DNA from 4 places in the Devosia yakushimensis genome. Region 2 is predicted to be linked to each of the others. Evidence: riboswitches for the same ligand, from Rfam matches in the RefSeq annotation. Region 2 holds a riboswitch; each other region holds the start of a gene.
What was found. Region 2 has a riboswitch for cobalamin ahead of QQL79_RS08165 (ribonucleoside-diphosphate reductase subunit alpha). Riboswitches for the same ligand answer to the same signal wherever they lie in the genome.
Positions count from the first base shown of each region.

Region 1: linked by a shared signal. The riboswitch ahead of QQL79_RS13875 (CbtB domain-containing protein) and the one ahead of QQL79_RS08165 (ribonucleoside-diphosphate reductase subunit alpha) in region 2 are both predicted to bind cobalamin.
Region 3: linked by a shared signal. The riboswitch ahead of QQL79_RS00290 (LLM class flavin-dependent oxidoreductase) and the one ahead of QQL79_RS08165 (ribonucleoside-diphosphate reductase subunit alpha) in region 2 are both predicted to bind cobalamin.
Region 4: linked by a shared signal. The riboswitch ahead of metE (5-methyltetrahydropteroyltriglutamate--homocysteine S-methyltransferase) and the one ahead of QQL79_RS08165 (ribonucleoside-diphosphate reductase subunit alpha) in region 2 are both predicted to bind cobalamin.

Region 1 is NZ_BSNG01000001.1:2,861,582-2,866,502, forward strand. It holds gene QQL79_RS13860 (hypothetical protein) at 1-166, opposite strand, end outside; gene cobW (cobalamin biosynthesis protein CobW) at 236-1,294, opposite strand; gene QQL79_RS13870 (CbtA family protein) at 1,291-2,028, opposite strand; gene QQL79_RS13875 (CbtB domain-containing protein) at 2,056-2,253, opposite strand; cobalamin riboswitch at 2,307-2,518, opposite strand; gene QQL79_RS13880 (DUF2164 domain-containing protein) at 2,665-2,919, shown strand; gene QQL79_RS13885 (DMT family protein) at 2,997-3,353, shown strand; gene znuA (zinc ABC transporter substrate-binding protein ZnuA) at 3,491-4,438, opposite strand; gene QQL79_RS13895 (ATP-binding cassette domain-containing protein) at 4,700-4,921, shown strand, end outside.
Region 2 is NZ_BSNG01000001.1:1,667,284-1,672,204, reverse strand. It holds gene ligD (DNA ligase D) at 1-1,590, opposite strand, end outside; cobalamin riboswitch at 1,695-1,849, shown strand; gene QQL79_RS08165 (ribonucleoside-diphosphate reductase subunit alpha) at 1,958-4,858, shown strand.
Region 3 is NZ_BSNG01000001.1:63,876-68,796, forward strand. It holds gene QQL79_RS00275 (GlxA family transcriptional regulator) at 1-617, opposite strand, end outside; gene QQL79_RS00280 (DJ-1/PfpI family protein) at 706-1,833, shown strand; gene QQL79_RS00285 ((R)-mandelonitrile lyase) at 1,945-2,340, shown strand; cobalamin riboswitch at 2,396-2,607, shown strand; gene QQL79_RS00290 (LLM class flavin-dependent oxidoreductase) at 2,932-3,960, shown strand; gene QQL79_RS00295 (ABC transporter substrate-binding protein) at 3,957-4,921, shown strand, end outside.
Region 4 is NZ_BSNG01000001.1:756,790-761,710, reverse strand. It holds gene QQL79_RS03620 (LacI family DNA-binding transcriptional regulator) at 1-561, shown strand, start outside; tRNA gene QQL79_RS03615 (tRNA-Ile) at 594-669, shown strand; gene QQL79_RS03610 (hypothetical protein) at 799-957, shown strand; gene QQL79_RS03605 (GNAT family N-acetyltransferase) at 970-1,977, shown strand; gene QQL79_RS03600 (hypothetical protein) at 1,977-2,105, shown strand; cobalamin riboswitch at 2,159-2,347, shown strand; gene metE (5-methyltetrahydropteroyltriglutamate--homocysteine S-methyltransferase) at 2,539-4,815, shown strand; gene QQL79_RS03590 (LysR family transcriptional regulator) at 4,854-4,921, shown strand, end outside.

The DNA of each region.
Region 1 (4,921 bases), 1.2 Mb from region 2:
GCAAGGATGGGGGGTCGGAGAACATGGCCGGAAGCATCAATGCCGCGATGACGCCGAGCGTGCCGATCAGCGGGCCAAAGAGCACAGTGAAAGCGAAACGAGCCACCGCTTGCCGCGGCGTGTCCTTGCCTGTTGGCGTGGTCTTGCTGTCTGCGGGCGCCGTCACGTTCGGTCCTCCGGTTTTGATCCCGTTTCGACCGCCCAGGGGAAGCCGAAACGGGAGGTGCGAACCTTATCAGGCCGCGGCGGCCATGGCGCGCTCAAGGCTTTTGGTGATCGCGGCGTGGTCGAGGGGGCTTTCGCCGATGACGACGAGGGCGGTCTCGCGGGCTTCACCATCTTTCCAGGGGCGGTCGAAATAGGCGGTGACGCGAGGACCGACTGCCTGGATGGCGAGGCGCGCGGCAGCGCCCGGAACGGCGGCAAAGCCCTTGAGGCGGAGCACGTCATGCTCGCGGATGGTGGCCTCAATGGTGGCAAGCAGCTCATCCTTGCCGGTGATGGCGGGCAGGCGCAACGAGAAGCTGTCGAAATCGTCATGCTCGTGGGTCTCGCCACCATGCTCCAGCTCGTGATGGCTGGGGCGATTGGCGATATCGGCTTCCGAACCGAGGCCAAGGCCGAGCAGGGCCGCGATATCGACATGGCCGTTATGGGCGCGGATGAGGCCCGTGCCGGGGCGCATTTCGGCACGCAGATTGGCTTCGACATTGGCAAGCGTCGCGGCATCGACCAGGTCGGTCTTGTTGATGACGACCATGTCGGCGGCCGAAAGCTGATCTTCGAAAAGCTCGCCCAGGGGCGTTTCGTGATCGAGCATTTCATCGGCTTCGCGCAGGCGATTAATGGCCGCTTCATCGGCGGCGAAGCGGCCTTCGGCGAGAGCGGCGGCATCGGCCACGGTGACCACGCCATCGACGGTGACCTGGGCCTTGATCTCGGGCCAGTTGAAAGCGCGGATCAGGGGCTGGGGCAAAGCCAGGCCGGAGGTTTCGATGATGATGTGATCGAACTTTTCCGGGCGCGCCAGCAGCGCCTGCATGGTGGGGATGAATTCATCGGCCACGGTGCAGCAGATGCAGCCATTGGAGAGTTCGACCATATCTTCTTCGCGGCAGGTTTCGTCGCCGCAGCCGGCCAGGATGTCCTTGTCGACGCCCAGATCGCCAAATTCATTGATGATCAGCGCGATGCGTTTGCCCTTGGGCGCATGGGCCAGCAGGTGCCGGACAAGCGTGGTTTTACCGGCGCCGAGAAAGCCAGTGATGACGGTGGTGGGGATCTTTTCGGTCATGCGGTGGCTCCCAAAGGGGTGGTGGCGGAACGGGCGGCGAAGAGGTCGTTGAGGCGGCCGAAAATGGCGCCGAGCAGCGCCCAGAACACCGCCGAGGTGCCTAGCGTGACGGCGGCAAATTCGGTAGCGAGATGGGCAGGAACGGCACTGGGCTCATCGGGAGCGACGGGTGCGCCGATAATGTGGGGAATAACGATCAGCGCCACGGCCAGGGCAATGGCCCAGCTGGCGCGGGTCTTGGCGAGCAGCAGCAAGGCGCCGCCGGTGGCCAGGGCCGTGCCGGCCCACCAGAGCTGGCGCGGAAAAACCTCGGCGGCGGGCATGCCGGGCAGTTCGGGCGCCAGGCCATAGGCGGGGGCGAGCGAGAAGGCGATGAAGCCGGCAGCGCCCCAGAGCAGGCCATTGGCAAAGGTAATGGGGATATTGGCGAACATGGAAACCGCGCCGATGACCAGGGCAAACCCGGCAGCGGCGAGGACCGTGGCAAGGGTCGTATAGGCAGTGCGCTCGAAGCCGTCCTGCGGGGCCCATTCCTCGGGCTCGGCCTCGGTGGTGGCGGCGGCGTCATCGTGGCTGTGTTCGGCGGTGCCTTCGGCGTGGCTGTGGCCGCCTTCGCCCTCGAAGGTTTCGGCGTGGAGGATCAGCGGGGTGACGCGGAAATGCTGGATGGCGGCGGTCAATAGGCCAGCGGCCAGCGCTGCGAAAAGCGCAGCGGCGAACAGATTGCGGATCATTTTTCGGTTCTCTCTTTGACTACCACCTCAGTGGCAGGGGAAGCCCATGGCGTGGCGGGTGTCGTGGGCGCCATTGTGCAGGCGGTAATCGCCGGCAAAGCCGGTGCCCACCAGCAGGGTCAAGCCCAGCAGCAGCGCCAGGGCGCCAGCAACAAGCCGCTGGGACAGCGAGAGAGACGAGAGGCCGCTCGAAACGGCAGTATTGGTATTGGTCGTAGTATTCATGGCGGCACCCTCCGTGCGCGGAATAGATTGGGCTCTTCGCCCGGCTCATACTTGGACATTCCAAGGTGCCGGCAGGTCTCCTGGCTCGCAGTGATAGCCACTCCCCTCGCCTTCCCGGCTTTCGCCAGTGGCATGAGAGGGGAATGCACCGCTTACAGTTGCGGGGGCAGCCACGGTTTTGCGCCCTGATGGGTACGTCGCACCGTGTTCCCTTTTGATCCCCTTGCCACAACGGACGCGGGGAACCAACACGGGGACTGGTTTGCCACTAAATCGGGCCGACCGCAACGCGCTTGCTGGGAAATGGGCATCGGGGTCAAGGCGGGGATGGGCCGCCGGCGCCTAATTTGGCGGACAGCGCGGGGAGCGACTCGCGGTAGAGCTTTTGCCCAAGACATTTCGGAGGAAAAGATGAAGCCGATCAAATTCAGCCGCGAGGAAACCAAGGCCATCGTGGGCGAAATCCAGGATTATTTCCGCGAGGAGCTGGACCAGCAGATCGGCGCCATTCCGGCTGAGATGCTGATGATGTTCTTCGTCGACAAGATGGGCGCCTATTTCTACAACCGCGGGCTTTATGATGCGCAGGGCCTGATCCGGGAGCGGATCGATAGCCTGACCGACGATATTTTCGGGCTGGAGCAGCCGACCAAGCATTTGCGGTAGAGGCACGACCTCCAGAGGGTTCAAACGTGCTGTGGCGGTGATAGAAGTGCGGGCTGTTCTGTTTTCAGGAGGAAGCCTTGGGCTTCAACTTTGCCACCCTTGCTCCGATCGGGCTGCTGCTGGCGTCCAATATCTTCATGACCTTTGCCTGGTATGGGCATTTGAAATGGCCGACATCGGCGCTGTGGATGGCGGTGATGATCAGCTGGGGGATCGCGTTTTTCGAATATTGGCTGGCGGTGCCGGCCAATCGGATCGGGGAAGCGGTCTATAGCCCGTCCGAACTCAAGACCATTCAGGAAGTGATCTCGCTCTCGGTGTTCGCGGTGTTCACCGTATTCTATTTCGGCGAGAAGCTGACGCTGAACCATGGGATCGGGTTTGGAATGATCGCGCTGGGGGCGTTTTTTATTTTCAAGGGGCCGATCAAATAGGGTTCGGGCATCGGGGTACCCCCTCCTGGCCTCCCCCTGATAGGGGGAGGGATCTCTCCACTCTTGGGGTGGGAATCTAGTTCTAACCAAGGCGGTCCCTCCCCCTATCAGGGGGAGGTTAGGAGGGGGGTATCCCCCTATTTCAAGCAGTCGACCAGTGAGGTGGCAAGGCCGCGCAGCAGGGTTGGGTAGAGGTCCGCGCCTTCGGTCAGAGCGCCGCCTTCGGGGTCGAGGACGCCCGATTTTGCTGAACTGCCTTCAGTGATGGCCTTGATGATGGTGGGCTCGAAATTGGGCTCGGCAAAGACGCAGGTGGCGCCCAGTTCGGCGACCTTGGCCTTGAGTTCGCCGATGCGCGCGGCGCCGGGCATGACATCGGGCGTGACGGTGATGGAGCCGGCCAGGCTAAGCCCGAAACGGGCCTCGAAATACTGATAGGCATCGTGGAAGACGATGAAGGGCTTGTCGCGCACGGGGGCCAGATCGGCAGCGATCTCGGTTTCCAGGGCGTCGAGAGCGACGATTTCGGTGGCGGCATTGGCCTGGTAGGCGGCGGCGTTTTCGGGATCGGCCTTGGCGAGCGTGGCGGCGATCTCGGTGACCATCAGCTTGGCATTTTCCGGGTCGAGCCAGAAATGCATGTCACCGGCGTCATGTTCATGATCGTGATCGTGGCCTTCATGGTCATGGTCGTGATCTTCCCCCTCCCCTTCATGGGAATGGGGCTCGAAGGCGCCGCCTTCGCGCACCGGCAGGAGGGTAATGCCCGGCGCTTCGGCGAGCTCGACGATTTCGGCATTGGGGGCCAGGGTATCGAGGGCATCGGCCAGGAAGAGTTCCATGCCATGGCCGGTCCAGAAGACGATATCGGCAGATTCGAGCGCGCGGGCGTCAGAAGGGCGCAGGGCATAGGTATGGGGGGAAGCTGCACCCTTTACGATCAGCGTCGGCTCGCCAACGCCGGCCATGACCGCCGCGACCAGGGAATGCACCGGCTTGATCGAGGCCACGACATTGGGCGCCGCATAGGCGGTGGTGGTCAGAAACAGGGCGGACAGCAGGGCGAAGGGGGCGAGACGTTTCATTTGGAGGAAGACCTCTTGAACGGGAGAGACGAAGCAATATGTAATGTTATTACGCTTGTGGCGATGTTATGCTATAACGTAAAGAAGGGCGTCAAGGGGTGATTTTGGCGCTGTCTTCCGAACGCAGCACCCCCACCCAGCTGCCATTCGAGCATAGCTCTCATGGCCTTCTTACCTCCAATCGCTCCACTGGAGCGATTGGCCCTACGGGACGGCGCGAAGCCCCTCAAGCGGGAGGGGAGGAATGGAGCTGATAGATTTATGGATGCTTTGGCTGAGAAAGAAACGCTGGTGACCTTGCGGGGGGCCGGGGTCACCCGGGGGCATCGGAGCCTGGTGCGCGGGGTGGACCTGACGCTGCGGCGGGGCGAGATCGTGACGCTGATCGGGCCGAACGGTTCGGGGAAATCGACCACGGCCAAGATGGTGACCGGCGTCTACAGGCCGACCGAGGGCAGCGTGACGCGGCGGCCGGGCATTCGG
Region 2 (4,921 bases):
CACCCAGATGCCGGCTAGGTCGGCATCCGAGATAATGCGCTTGCGGGGCTGGGTTGCCGGCGTTGTCAGCTCCACCTCGCGCAGTCCCTTGAACACCGAATGGCGCAGCAGGCCATCGGTGGTCATCGTGGCATATTGAATGCGTGCCGTGAGGGTAGGGCGCACGGGCAGCACATCGGGTGGCGCGCCATCCAGCTTGTCGGCAATGCGCATGGGCGCGAGCCGCTTGAGCAGCGCACGCATGGTGCTCGCGTCAAACCCCGTGCCGACCTTGCCGCGATAATGCAATTCGCCATCGACCCATTCGGCCAGGCCCAGAGCGCCAATGCCGCCTGCATCTTCGGAATCGGTGTAGCCGGCGATGACGAAATCGCCCGTCTTGAGCGCCTTGACCTTGAGCCACCCCGGGGAACGGCCCCCTTGATAGGTGCCCTTGGCGCGCTTGGCGACGATACCCTCAAGACCCTTCTCCGATGCCAGGCCGTAAAGCGGGCCGGCATCGCCCTCCATATGATCGCTGTAATGCAGGGCAGAGCGAGCATTGATATGCCCCGCCAGGAGCTGCGCCAGTAGCGTCTTGCGCTTGGTGAGTTCGACGCCGCGCAGGTCCCAACCGTCGAGATAGAGCAGGTCGAAGGCATAAAAGACCAGCTTGTGGCTGGCCCCTTCGGCAAGCGCATCCTGCAGCTTGCCGAAGCGGCTGATCCCATCGTCATCCAGCACGACGATTTCGCCGTCGATAACCGCCTGTTTGCAATCGAGCGCCGCAAAGGCCTCGGGCAGGTCGCCATAGCGGCGGGTCCAATCAAGGCCACCGCGGGTGATCAGCCGTGTCTTGCCGGCCTCGATGAACGCCAATGTCCGGTAGCCGTCGAACTTGATCTCATGCAGCCAGCCGCTGGCATCCTTCGGCGGTGCCTCGGCGGCCGTGGCCAATTGCAGGTCGACCTTGTCGGGCATCGGCCCCTTGATCGCCCCGGCTGCCTTGCCCGGCATGATTTTGACCCGTTTAACGGGGGCAGGGGGCGCAACCAGCTCCTCGATGCGCCGGCCGCTTTTGACGCTTTCCGGTCGTTCCTTGAGAATATCGACCTCGGTATCCATTGCCGGGTCGCGTTCCTTGAACAGCAGCCAATTGTCCCGGCCCTTGTCCTCGGGCTTGCCCTTGAGCCGGGTCAGCATCCAGCCGCCATTGAGCTTCTCCCCAGCCAGGCGAAACTTGAAACTACCCTTTTCCAGATCGGCATGCGGATCGCCCATCGGCGCCCAGACACCCCAATCCCAGACGATCATGGGCCCGCCGCCATATTCACCCTCGGGGATCACGCCCTCGAAATCGAAATAGTCGAGCGGATGGTCTTCCGTCGCCGCTGCCAGCCGCTTGTCGGCCGGGTTCAGCGACGGGCCCTTGGGCACCGCCCAGCTTTTGAGCACGCCATCGAGTTCGAGCCGCAGGTCGTAATGGTCGGAGGACGCCGAATGCTTGTGCACGACAAATCGATTGCCGGTCTCGTTGCCCGCGCCGACCGGCTCTGTGGTCTTGGAGAAATCGCGTTTCCGGCGGTAGGTCTGGAGTTTTTCGCTGGCCATGCCGAAAAGCTACACGGGAGCAGCCCAAATGCCAGCCCAATGTTAACAGTCTGCTAGCATTAGCTCGCCAAACAAGCCCTTGACGTGAATCACGATGAGGAACACAACATATGGTGTGTCGTGGTCACGCGGGTCGCAAGGACGTGTGATAATAGGGAAGCCGGTGCGGGCCTTGGGCCCCAGTCCGGCGCTGCCCCCGCAACTGTGAAAGCGTGCCCTGGCACGCCAGCCAGATACCTGCCGCGACAGGTTAGAACGTCCACGGGCGGGGTGTCCCGGTTGGTCGCCAGCGGAGCTTTGCCGGCACATCCGGAACCCGCGCGCGCCCATTCGCCCCCGCCATCCAGCTAAGGACTATGGGGGTCCAATGTCACAGACTGAAACGCTTCTCCGCTCCGAAACCCTTGCGCCACCGGCCTTTTCTGCGCCCGGTCACGCCACCGCCGAGCCGGGCTATTCGCTCATCAAACGTAATGGCGGCACCGTGCCGTTCGATCAATCCAAGATCGCCGTGGCGCTGACCAGGGCCTTCCTCGCTGTCGAAGGCAACAAGGCGGCCGCCTCGCGCCGCGTACATGAAATCGTCGAAGGCCTCACCGCCGAAGTCTTCGCCGCCCTGACCCGCCGCGCCAAGGACGGCCGCGTCTTCCACATCGAAGACGTGCAGGACCAGGTGGAACTGGCCCTGATGCGCGGCGAACACCAGAAGGTGGCCCGAGCCTATGTGCTTTATCGCGAAGAGCATGCCCGGGCCCGCGGCGCGGCAAAGGTGCCTGAAACGGTAACCGCCGTGTTGCGGATGAAGTTGACAGATGGTGCTCTTGTCCCGTTGGACGAGGCACGGCTGGCGACGGTGATCGCCGAGGCTTGCGATGGCCTGGAAGGGACTGCGTCAGCAACGATTCTGGAAGAAACCCGCCGCAATCTCTACGACGGCATTTCCCTCGACGAGCTGGCGCTGGCGCCGATCCTGGCTGCCCGCACGCTGGTCGAAACCGAACCGAACTATGCCTATGTCTCGGCCCGCCTGCTGCTCGATAAGCTGCGGCGCGAGGCCCTGAGCTACGTGTCGGGGCGGCCCGAACAGGCAACGCAGGCCGATATGGCGACGCGTTATGCCGACTATTTCCCGGACTATCTGAGCACGGGCATTGCCGCCGAGCTGATCGACCCCGAACTACAGCGCTTCGATATCAAGCGCATCGCCGCCGCGATCAAGCCGGAGCGGGATACCCAGTTCCAGTATCTGGGGCTACAGACGCTGTACGACCGCTACTTTTTGCACGTCCAGCGCAATGTGTTCGAGCTGCCGCAGGCCTTTTTCATGCGGGTCGCCATGGGGCTGGCGGTGCGCGAGATCGACCGCGAGGCGCGGGCTATCGAGTTTTACGACCTGCTGTCGAGCTTCGACTTCATGGCCTCGACGCCGACCCTGTTCAATTCGGGCACGCTGCGGCCGCAGCTATCGTCCTGCTTCCTGACCACCGTCGCCGACGACCTCGACGGCATCTTCAAGGCGGTGAAGGACAATGCACTGCTCGCCAAATATTCTGGCGGGTTGGGCAATGACTGGACGCCCGTGCGGGGCTTGGGCGCTCACATCAAGGGCACCAATGGCGAGAGTCAGGGCGTCGTGCCCTTCCTCAAGGTCGCCAATGACACCGCTATTGCCGTCAATCAGGGCGGCAAGCGCAAGGGCGCAGTCTGCGCGTATCTTGAAACCTGGCATGTCGACATCGAGGAATTCCTCGACCTGCGCAAGAATACCGGCGACGACCGCCGCCGCACGCATGACATGAACACGGCCAATTGGGTGCCGGATCTGTTCATGGAGCGCGTCGAGGCAGGCGGCGACTGGACACTGTTCTCGCCCGATGAGGCGCCGGACCTGCACGACCTTTATGGCCCGGCTTTCAAGACGGCCTATGAGGCTTATGAAGCCAAGGCAGCCGCGGGTGGGCTCAAGGTGCATCGTACGGTCAAGGCGCTCGATCTGTGGCGCAAGATGCTGACCATGCTGTTCGAGACGGGGCATCCCTGGATCACCTTCAAGGACCCCTGCAATATCCGCTCGCCGCAACAGCATGTCGGCGTGGTGCATTCGTCCAATCTCTGCACCGAAATCACGCTCAATACGAACAAGGACGAGGTTGCGGTTTGCAATCTCGGCTCGATCAACCTGCTTGCTCATATCGGGCCGAATGAGCTCGATCTGGTGCGGCTCAAGCGCACAGTCGATGTCGCCATGCGCATGCTGGACAATGTGGTGGATATCAACTTCTACACCATCCCCGAGGCGCGGAAATCCAATCTGCGGCATCGTCCGGTAGGGCTGGGGCTGATGGGCTTTGCCGATGCACTGCAGGCCCAGGGCATTGCCTATGCCTCGGATGCGGCCGTCGATTTTGCCGACATCTCTATGGAGGCCATCAGCTATTTCGCCATTTCGGCCTCGACCGATCTGGCCGAAGAGCGCGGCGCTTATGCGTCGTTCCAGGGCTCACTGTGGAGCCAGGGCGTATTGCCGATCGATAGCCAGGAATTGCTGGCCAAGACGCGCAGCGAGATCAATATCGACCGCAGCCAGCGGCTTGATTGGGAGACGCTGCGGGCTCGCGTCAAGACCGTGGGCATGCGCAATTCCAACACCATGGCCATCGCCCCAACGGCAACAATTTCCAACATTTGCGGCGTCAGCCAGTCGATCGAGCCGGGCTATCAGAACCTCTATGTGAAATCGAACATGTCTGGCGATTTCACCGTGGTGAATGCGCAGCTTGTTCGCGATCTCAAGGCGCGGGGCCTGTGGGACGAGGTGATGATCTCGGACCTCAAATATTTCGACGGTTCGGTGGGGCAGATCGACCGGGTGCCGGACGATCTCAAGGCGATCTATGCGACGGCCTTCGAAATGGATGCGCGCTGGCTGATCGATGCCGCCTCGCGCCGGCAGAAGTGGATCGACCAGTCGCAATCGCTGAACCTCTATCTCGCGAACCCCTCGGGCAAGGCGCTGGATCAACTCTATCGCTCGGCATGGAAGGCGGGGCTCAAGACGACCTATTACCTGCGCTCGCGCTCGGCGACCCATGTCGAGAAATCGACACTCAAGGGCACGGATGGCAAGCTCAATGCTGTGGCGGTGAGCGCGCCGGTCGCGGCGGCCCCGGTTGTCGAAGCGGCCCCGGTGCGGACTGCACTGGTGATGCCGGCGTTGGATGGCCCGGCTTGCCTGATCGACGATCCTGACTGCGAAGCCTGCCAGTAAGACCACGCATCGCCGACCGATGTGACCAGCACTCATCTCCTCGCACCGTCATTGCCCGGCTCG
Region 3 (4,921 bases), 1.6 Mb from region 2:
GAATGGCCGCCCATTTCGAGCAGGGCCGAAAATTGCGACTGGCCGCCGGTCCGGCGCTTGTGGACCACCAATTGCTGGGCTGCCCGCTGGGCGATTGCCGGCCCCAAATCGTCTTCGATCAGCGCCAAAGTGAGGTCGATGCCCGCCGTGATGCCGGCCGAGGTCCAGATATCGTCATGGCGGGTGAAGATGCGGTCGGGCTCGAGCTCGACCCGGGGATAGAGGCGGCGGAAGCGTTCGGTGCTGTCCCAGTGGGTGGTGGCGAGGCGGCCATCCAGGCGCCCCGCTTCGGCCAGGAGAAAAGCGCCGGAGCAGACACTGGCCAGCCGCCGCGGCCGGATCCCACCCAGCCAGGCAATGATGGCGCGGAATGCCTCCATGTCCCGGATCAACTCGCCACCGGACACGATGATGGTGTCGAGGCCCTTCTCCGCCAGCGCCGTGGCGCTGAGCGTCAGGCCGGACGAGCTGACGACCGGGCCGGGTGTGGCGGCCAGCAGGTCGACATCGTAGCCGTGGGGCGAAAACCGCGATGCCATCTCGAAGGCGGCGATGGGGCCGGTGGCATCGAGAAGCTGGAAACCGGGATGAATGACGATACCGATCCGGCGGCGCATGGCAGTATTTGCTCGATTTATGTCATTTCAGACAGGATCGCGCAGGATTATTGTTGCGTCAACGGCCATCGCATCGGGAGGATGGAGCATGAAACGCGTTGTCATCACCGTCGTCATAATCGCGCTGGCCCTGGGGCTTGGCGGGTTCGGCATCTGGGTGGGCAATCTGCCGCCCGGCTCGACGGCCGCTCCCATGCCGGTGCCCGCTACCGAAACCGCCGCGACACTCCAGGCCCTGGCGCCCCGCAACGAGCGGCCGGTCATCGCCATTATCGGCCTCAACGACGCGACCGAGACCACCGATTACCTGATGCCTGCCGGCATATTGCGCCGCGCCGATATTGCCGATGTGCAGCTCCTGGCCACCGAGGAGGGGCCGGTCAGCCTTTATCCGGCGCTCAGCGTCCTGCCCGACGCCACCATTGCCGCTTTCGACGCCGCCCATCCGCAGGGGGCCGATTATGTCATCGTGCCGGCCATGAGCCGGGATGATGATCCGGCCGTCATGGCCTGGCTGCGCGAGCAGGCGGATAAGGGCAGTACGATCATCAGCGTCTGTGCCGGCGCCAAGGTGGCCGCCGCTGCCGGACTACTCGAGGGCCGGCGCGGCACGACGCACTGGTTCTACCTCAAGGAGCTGCTGGGCGAGCATCCGGGCATCCATTACGTCGCCGACCGGCGCTTTGTGGTCGATGGCCGCATTGCCAGCACCACCGGCATCAGCGCTTCCATCCCCATGGCGCTCACCCTGATCGAGGCGATCGCCGGCCGCGCCAGGGCTGAGCAAGTGGCGGATGAAATCGGGGTGGGCCAATGGGACGCCAGCCATGACAGCAGCGCTTTCCGCCTCACCCGGCCCTTCGTTACCGCCGTCATGGGCAATGTGCTGGCCTTCTGGCAGCGCGAGGAGATCGATCTGGCGCTGACGCCCGATTTCGATGCCGTGTCGCTGGCGCTGGTCGCCGATGCCTGGTCGCGCACCTATCGCTCCCGCGCCCTGACCAGTGCCCCGGATGCCGAGCCAATCGCCGACCGCGACGGCATCCGCATCCTGCCCGACCGCATCGGGGCGGCGGGCGCCGCCATCGCCCCACCGGGCCTCACCAAACCCGCCGCAGCGCTCGATGCGACATTGGCCGAAATCGCCGGCCGCTATGGCGGGCCCACGGCCAATGTGGTGGCCATGCAGCTCGAATATCCGGCCAAGGCACTTTGATTGATGCGCCTGGTCCATAAGCGCATGCGAAAAATGGCGGCTAATCTCCGGGCCGGGCGGGCGCTATAACAGGTCTTTGTCAGCGGCGGAGAGCCGCCAAGGAGCCTGGTCATGAAGATTACCCGCGCGGGCGCGACGCCATCCAATAAAGGACCGGCCGATTGGTTTACCGGAGCCGTGCGCATCGATCCGCTCTTCCAAACCGAGCCAGGCCGCACCCAGGGCGCCTCGGTCACCTTCGAGCCCGGCGCGCGAACGGCATGGCATACCCATCCGCTCGGGCAGACGCTGATCGTCACCGCCGGCGCGGGCTGGGTGCAGCGCGAGGGCGGACCGGTCGAGGACATTACGCCGGGCGATGTCGTCTGGTTCGAGCCCGGCGAAAAGCACTGGCATGGCGCCCGCGCCACAACCGGCATGAGCCATATCGCCATCCAGGAAGCGCTCGATGGCAAGGTGGTGGAATGGCTGGAACAGGTCGCCGACGAGGACTATCGGGGAAACTGAAGCCTCTTGCGCCGCCCGGCCCCTTGGCGCCCTTGCCCTCGCCTCGTCGCCGTGCCATTGAGAGGACAGCTTTGGTTCCGCCAATGATGCGCGGATTAAAAGGGAACACGGTGCGGATTACCCATCAGGGGCCAATACCGTGGCTGCCCTCGCAACTGTAAGCGGCAAGCCTTTCGCAGACACGCCACTGGATCGAACCGATCCGGGAAGGCAGCGAAAGACATCCGAGCCGCGAGCCAGGAGACCTGCCCAAGCGCAAGACCATGAAGCTGGGCGAGGTGTCCCGGCAGGGGGCAGGGAATGAACACGCCACAATACCGGGCGGGAGTACAGGTCTTTGCATCCTCGCATGAGGATCAAAGGCTCGATGCATCCTGATTTTACTCAATATTTTGCGCCGCTAGGGGTGCTGGACCTGACATCACCCACGGTGTCATCCCGGCGAAGGCCGGAATCCATGTCCGCATCTATCCCCGACCACCGGGGCAGGTGGATGGTCCGCAGCATGGATCCCGGCCTTCGCCGGGATGACACCGCGCATCTAAACACCCCCAGAGCAAACGCTTTGGCCACACCGGCCTCCACCCAACCATGAGAGTGGATATTGCCGGGTTCACCCGCGGCGCCAAGGCGCTTGATCATCAGGCCGTGCTGGGCTTTTGCGCGCGCATGGACCGATTGGGCTATGATGGTATCTGGTTCAACGAGTTCCACTTCCAGCAGCCGCCCGATCCCTATCCCTCGACGCTCCTGCTGGCCGCGAGCATTTTTGCGCGCACCGAACGCCTGCGGGTCGGCACCTCCATCGTGGTCCTGCCGCTCTATCATCCCTTCCTGCTCGCCGAGCAGGTGGCGCAGCTCCATTTCCAGAGCGGCGGCCGGTTCGATTTCGGCATCGGGCGGGGCACGTTTCCCACCACCTTGCAGGCACTGGGCATTGAGCCGGCGCATTCGCGCGCATTGTTCGAGCAATCCTTCGCGCTGATGCAGGCAGCCTGGCATGGCGCCACGCTGGCGCCGGCCGATGGCATCTGGCCCGCCTCGGATCATGCGGTGGGACCGCTGCTGGCGCCGGGCGAGCGGATACCGGTCTATGTGGCGGGCTCGACGCCGGAAACCATGGCGCTCTGCGTCACCCATGGCCTGCCCTTGCTCTTGAGCCTTGAGCCCTCCGAAGTCCGGCAATTGGGCGTTTATGATGCCCTCACGGGCAATGTTTCCGGCCGCTATCCCGCCGATTTCTCGATTTCGCGCTATGTCACCATTGCGGCGGATAGAGCCGCTGCGCTGGAGGCCGTCGATGGCCTGCTGCCCCGGCTCTATGACCGCCGCCTTCGCTATGCCAAGGCGCAGAACCGGCCGCTCGAGACCATCAGGCCCATTGATCGCGACGCCTTTCTCAACCAGCAGATGATCTCAGGCAGTCCCCAGGATTGCTTCGAGCAACTCACCGCCCTGCGGCAGGCCACCGGCATCGACAGCATCAGGCTGATCTTCAATTGCAATGGCGAGATTGCCGACGACGAGGCCGAGGCCATGGCGAGCCTGTTCGGCCGCGAGGTTCTGCCCGCGCTGCAAGCCCTTCCCGAGATTTCATTCCAACCCGAGGCCGTTTCATGACTCTGCATGGTTTTTCCCGCTCCATCTTTTTGTCCGGTGTCGCCGCGCTGGCGCTGGCAATGCCTGTCCTGGCCCAGGATGGGCTCTATCCGCTGACCGATGACAATTGCGGGGTCTCTACGGTCTATGACGCGGCGCCGCAGCGCGCGGTGACGCTTTCCAACAATGCCACCGAATTGATGCTGGCCCTTGGCCTCGAAGAGCAGATGGCCGGCACGTCCTACATGGCCAATCTCACCATCAGTCCCGCCTATGCCCAGGCCTATGCTGGTATTCCGATCCTCTCCCCGCTGGTCGCCACCACCGAGCAGCTGATCGATGCCGAGGCCGATTTCGTCTATGCCGGCTATCCCGATGGCTTCAGCGAATCCCGCCATACCCGCGACCAATTGCACGATCTGGGCATGAAGACGCGGCTCAATGTGGAGGGCTGCAATCTGGGCGCCTTCGGCTTCCCGCAGCTGTTTGACGAAATCCGCTCCGTGGCCGGCATTTTCGGCGTGGCTGACCGGGGCGAGGTGCTGATCGACGCTCTCTCTGTCCGTCTCGATGCGGTCCGGATCGCCTTGGGCGATGCCCCGTCCATTCCGGTCTTTATCTATAATGGCGGAGACAGCGCGCCCAATGCCGTGCTGGGCAATACGCTGCTGTCACAGGCCGTGGCCGCGGCGGGTGGCGAGAATATCTTTGCCGATGTGGCCAATCGCTATGGCGCGGTGAGCTGGGAACAGGTGGCCGAGCGCGAGCCCGAATATATCGTGGTCTTCTATTCCGGTACGGCCGGGGGCCAGGCGGTCGCCGATCCCGACAAGGAACTGGGGCAGGCCCGCATCGATATTCTCAAGGCCACGCCCGCCATTGCCAATGTGCCGGCTGTGCTCAATGACCGCTTTATCCTGGTCAATTCGGTGCAGGGCCAGCCCGGTCCCAGCACGGTGGATGCCGTCGAAAGCATGGCCCG
Region 4 (4,921 bases), 910 kb from region 2:
CCCTGGCTCGATCTGGATTTCGAAGGCATGGCCGAAGCCGGCGCGACCCGTCTCATCGAAAAAGGCCATCGCCGCATCGGCGTCTTTGCCCCGATCGACGATACCAATCTGGGCTTCGTCTTCGTCGACAGCTACCGCAAGACGCTTGAGCGCCACGGCATCGCCTACGATCCCGATCTGGTCTTCCGCACTTATCCCAATGAGCGCGGCGGCCACCAGATTGCCCGCGCCATCGCTGCCATGCCGCAGGACAAGCGCCCCACCGGCTTTGTGCTGATCAACGAGAAGCTTTCCGTTGGCCTTTATGGCGGCCTGCACGAAGCGGGCCTGGCACCCGGGCGGGACATCGCCATTATCGGCCGCGACAGCACCCACGCCCACTACCTCATGCCCAAGCTCACCTGCTTCTCGCTGTCGCTGCGCGATCTCGGCATCGCCCTGGCCGAGGCCCTGCTCGCCACCATGCCCGCCTATGCTGCCCAGTATCCGCTGGGCGTCGTCCGCAAGGTCGTGCCCATGGAACTGGTGGAAGGCGACAGCGACAATGCCCTCCCCCTTTGACACGAGCCCCGACCCTGCTATGAGGCTGCCAAGGGCCTATAGCTCAATGGTTAGAGCCGACCGCTCATAACGGTCTGGTTCCAGGTTCGAGTCCTGGTGGGCCCACCATTTCCCTCGCCGACGCCACCGTTGATACCCGCCAAACTTATGCGGGCCTTATACCGGCGCGGCACAATCCCTATCGAGCGCTTATGCGGCCCTGGCCCATGCTGCCGGCTCCAAACTATGGAGTCCGTCATGTCTCGCTATCCCTGGTATCCAGAACTCTATCGCGCCCATATGAGCAGCGAACGGTCACACGCCATGTCCGGGCGCGCGGCCTGGATACTGGCTGGCCTGGCCGTTCTGGTTGCCGCCGCCTACGCCATTTTGTTCATCTCGCTTATTTTGGCCTGAGGAAACGCAGCCATGTCCCAGGCCCATTCTCTCAAGCCATATGACACCTTCGCCCGCCTGCGCTGGGCTAACCGCGCCGACGCAGAAGCCCTTTCCGCCCTTTCGGGTTCGGCGCGCGGCGGGGACTTTGCCGTCGAGAACCCCGACCAATGGCAACAGGTGCTGGACACCGCCAATCTCCGCGTATTGGTGGCGGTGGAATGCCAGATCCTCGTCGGTGCCTGCATCATGCGACACCATCCAAGCGCCGCTCTCGCCCGCCTCAGCTGGCTTGCCGTGACCCCGGCGGCACGCGGCCGCGGCATCGGCCGGCTGCTGCTGGAAACGACCATCGACAATGCCCGCGCCGAAGGCGCCGCAACGCTACAGACCGATACGCCCGACAGCGGCTCGGTGGCCGAACATCTGTTTGCGACCGCCGGCTTTGCCACCAACATGCACAAGACCGGGCTCAGCATCAGTCTCTGGAACGATCATCGCGCCCTCTCCTATTGCGACATCCCCCTGCCCGAGCATCCTCCGGTCAGCGCGGCCATGGCGCCGGCAGTGGCCTTGCTGACGGCGATGGGCGCCCTTGATCGCAGCTTGCTCATGACGCATCGCGCCGAGAAAGTGCTTGCCTTCGAAATCGGCGAGGGCGGCGACGAGCTGGCCAATATGGTGCTGGCCGCCGTGCGGCGCGGCTATTTCGTCCATCTCGATGCACCAATGGACATGCCCGAGCGGCTGGTCCCCGACTATGCCGAGCGCATTGTGACCGACGATGGCCCCCTCAATCCGGAGCGGCTGGTGGGCCGTCTCTCGCGCGGGCATCTGGCCGTGCTGTATCTGCAGTTTCCGCGGCTGAACGCCGATGCACCCTGCTGGTATCTGGTCAATGGCTTTGATGGCTATCTCTTCCGTATCGCCAATGTCTCGGCGCCGGCAAACCCAATCGAGGCCGTGACCGCCAGCGAAATGCGCGTGGCCATCCAGACCTCCAGCCGCGGCAAGGGATTTATCCTGGCCAAGGTGCTGTGATGACAAGGAAGTCGCACCCTTCTCCCGCCGAGCGCGCCCAGGATCGTGGCGCGCTCATGACCATGGCCATCGTCTGCGTGCCCGCCATCGTGGCCGCTATCGTCATCACGCTGCTGCAAGGCGGCTGACCATCATATAAAGATTTCTTTATATCCTTGTTGACAGCACGCGCAGAGGGCGGCATGTTTATGCTGCCCATGGTCTCCGCAAGGGGATAACAGGGAATCCGGTGCGGCCTCGCCAAGTCCGGAGCTGCCCCCGCAACTGTAGGCGGTGACGGATGTTCAGAATGCCACTGGCCCAGGGCTGGGAAGGCGAACATCCGGCAAGACCCGCGAGCCAGGAGACCTACCTTGGGATTGAATGCTCGCAACATGCCGGTCGGGCGGACCGGTCGAGGAATTGCCATGACGCCTAGCCAGACGACCACCACCGCAAGCCAGTTAGGGTTCCGAATGCGTCGCTCCTGACGCTCGCAACGCTACGTCCCTGATTTCGTAACCGCCCGACCATGGCCGCCACACGCGGCCGGTGGGCCATCACGCTTGCATCGGTATCATTATGACCAAATCAGCCAATCTCGGCTTCCCCCGCATCGGCGCCCACCGCGAACTCAAAAAGGCGCTCGAAGCCTATTGGAAAGGCGAGACAACGGCCGCCGCGCTCCTCGCCACCGGCACAGAACTCCGCGCCCGCCACTGGCAGCTCCAGCAGCAGGCCGGGATCGACATCATCCCCTCCAACGACTTCTCCTTCTACGATCACGTGCTTGATACCACCGCCATGCTCGGGGCAATTCCCCCGCGCTTTGCCGGGATCGAAGACCCATTGGCTCGCTATTTTGCCATGGCACGCGGCACGGCCGATGCCCCGGCCATGGAGATGACCAAGTGGTTCGACACCAATTACCACTACATCGTCCCCGAACTGCATGAGGGCCAGAATTTCCGCCTCTCGACCAGCAAGGTTCTGGACGAATATCGCGAGGCCAAGGCGCTCGGCATCGACACGCGGCCGGTTCTGGTGGGCCCCGTAACCTGGCTGAGCCTCGGCAAGGCCAAGCAGGACGGGTTCGATCCCTTGACCCTGCTCGATGCGGTCCTGCCGGTCTATGCCGAACTCCTCGCCGCCCTCAAGGCGGAAGGGGCCGGCTGGGTCCAGATCGATGAGCCGATCCTGGCGCTCGACCTCACCGAGGCCCAGCGTGCCGCCCTGCGGCAGGCCTATCACGCGCTCCACGCATCGGCACCCAGCATCATGCTGACCACCTATTTCGGCGCCCTGCTCGACAATACCGCGCTGGCCGTCGACTTGCCGGTCGCTGGCCTCCATGTCGACCTCGTCCGGGCACCCGAACAGCTCGTTCCGCTGCTGAAGGTCCTCCCGGCCGACAAAGTGCTCTCCATCGGCCTCATCGATGGCCGCAATATCTGGCGGGCCGATCTCGACCGCCAATTGGCCCTGGCCACCAGGGCCTGGGACAGCGTCGGCCCCGACCGCCTCGTCATCGCCCCCTCCTGCTCGCTGCTGCACAGCCCGGTCGATCTCGATGGCGAAACCGAGCTGGACGACGAATTGCGCTCCTGGCTGGCCTTCGCCCGCCAGAAGCTGTCCGAAATTGCAGCGCTGACATTGGGCATCCAGCGAGGCCGCGGCGCAGCCCGCGATGCCTTCGACGCAAGCGCCGCCGCCATCCGCTCGCATCGTCAATCGCCCCGCATCCATCAGCCCGAGGTCAAGGCCCGTACCCGAACCTCTATTGACCTGAACCGCGGCAACGCCTTCCCCACCAGGCGAACGGCCCAGCGCCAGCGTTTCAACCTGCCGGCCTTCCCCACCACCACGATCGGCTCCTTCCCGCAAACCGCCGCCATCCGCGAGCAGCGTGCCGCCTTCAAAAAAGCCCGCATTGCCGAGGCCGATTACGAGACCTTCCTCGAAGCCGAAACCGAAAAGGCCATCCGCATCCAGGAACGCATCGGCCTCGATGTGCTGGTCCATGGCGAGTTCGAGCGAAATGATATGGTCGAGTATTTCGGCGAGCAGCTCGATGGCTTCGCCTTCACCAGAAATGGCTGGGTCCAGTCCTATGGCTCGCGCTTCGTCAAACCGCCGGTGATCTATGGCGATGTGTCCCGCCCTGCCCCGATGACCGTGCGTTGGTCGGCCTATGCCGCCTCGCTCACCGACCGCCCCATGAAGGGCATGCTCACCGGCCCGGTGACCATCCTGCAATGGAGTTTTGTCCGCGTCGACCAGCCTCGCGCGGAGACCTGCCGCCAGATCGCACTCGCCATCCGCGACGAAGTGCTCGATCTGGAAGCGGCAGGCATCGGCATGATCCAGATCGACGAGCCGGCCCTGCGAGAGGGCCTGCCCCTGCGTCGGCGCGATTGGGAAGCCTATCTCCGCTGGGCGGTCGATTGCTTCCGCATCACCGCCTCCGGCGTCGCCGACCAGACCCAGATCCACACCCATATGTGCTATGCCGAGTTCAACGACATCATGCCCGCCATTGCCGAAATGGATGCCGATGTCATCTCCATCGAAACCTCCCGCTCGGACATGGAACTGCTCCGCGCCTTCCTCGACTTCCGCTACCCCAATGAAATCGGTCCGGGCGTCTGGGACATCCATTCCCCGCGCGTACCGGGACAGGACGAGATGGAACTGCTCCTGCGCAAGGCCGCCGAGGGCATTGCCGCCGATCAGCTTTGGGTCAATCCCGATTGCGGCCTCAAGACAAGGGGCTGGCCGGAGGTGGAAAGCGCCCTCACCAACCTGGTTGCCACGGCCAGATCGCTGCGCGGGGAGAAGAGTGGGCAGAACCTGCAATAGCTGCTAACTCTCTAGGCCTTTATGAATGGAGCTCATGAATGCCTCGCGAGGACATCAGCGATCTGGTCGCCTTTGTCGCGGTCGCCAATGAGCGCAGCTTCACCCG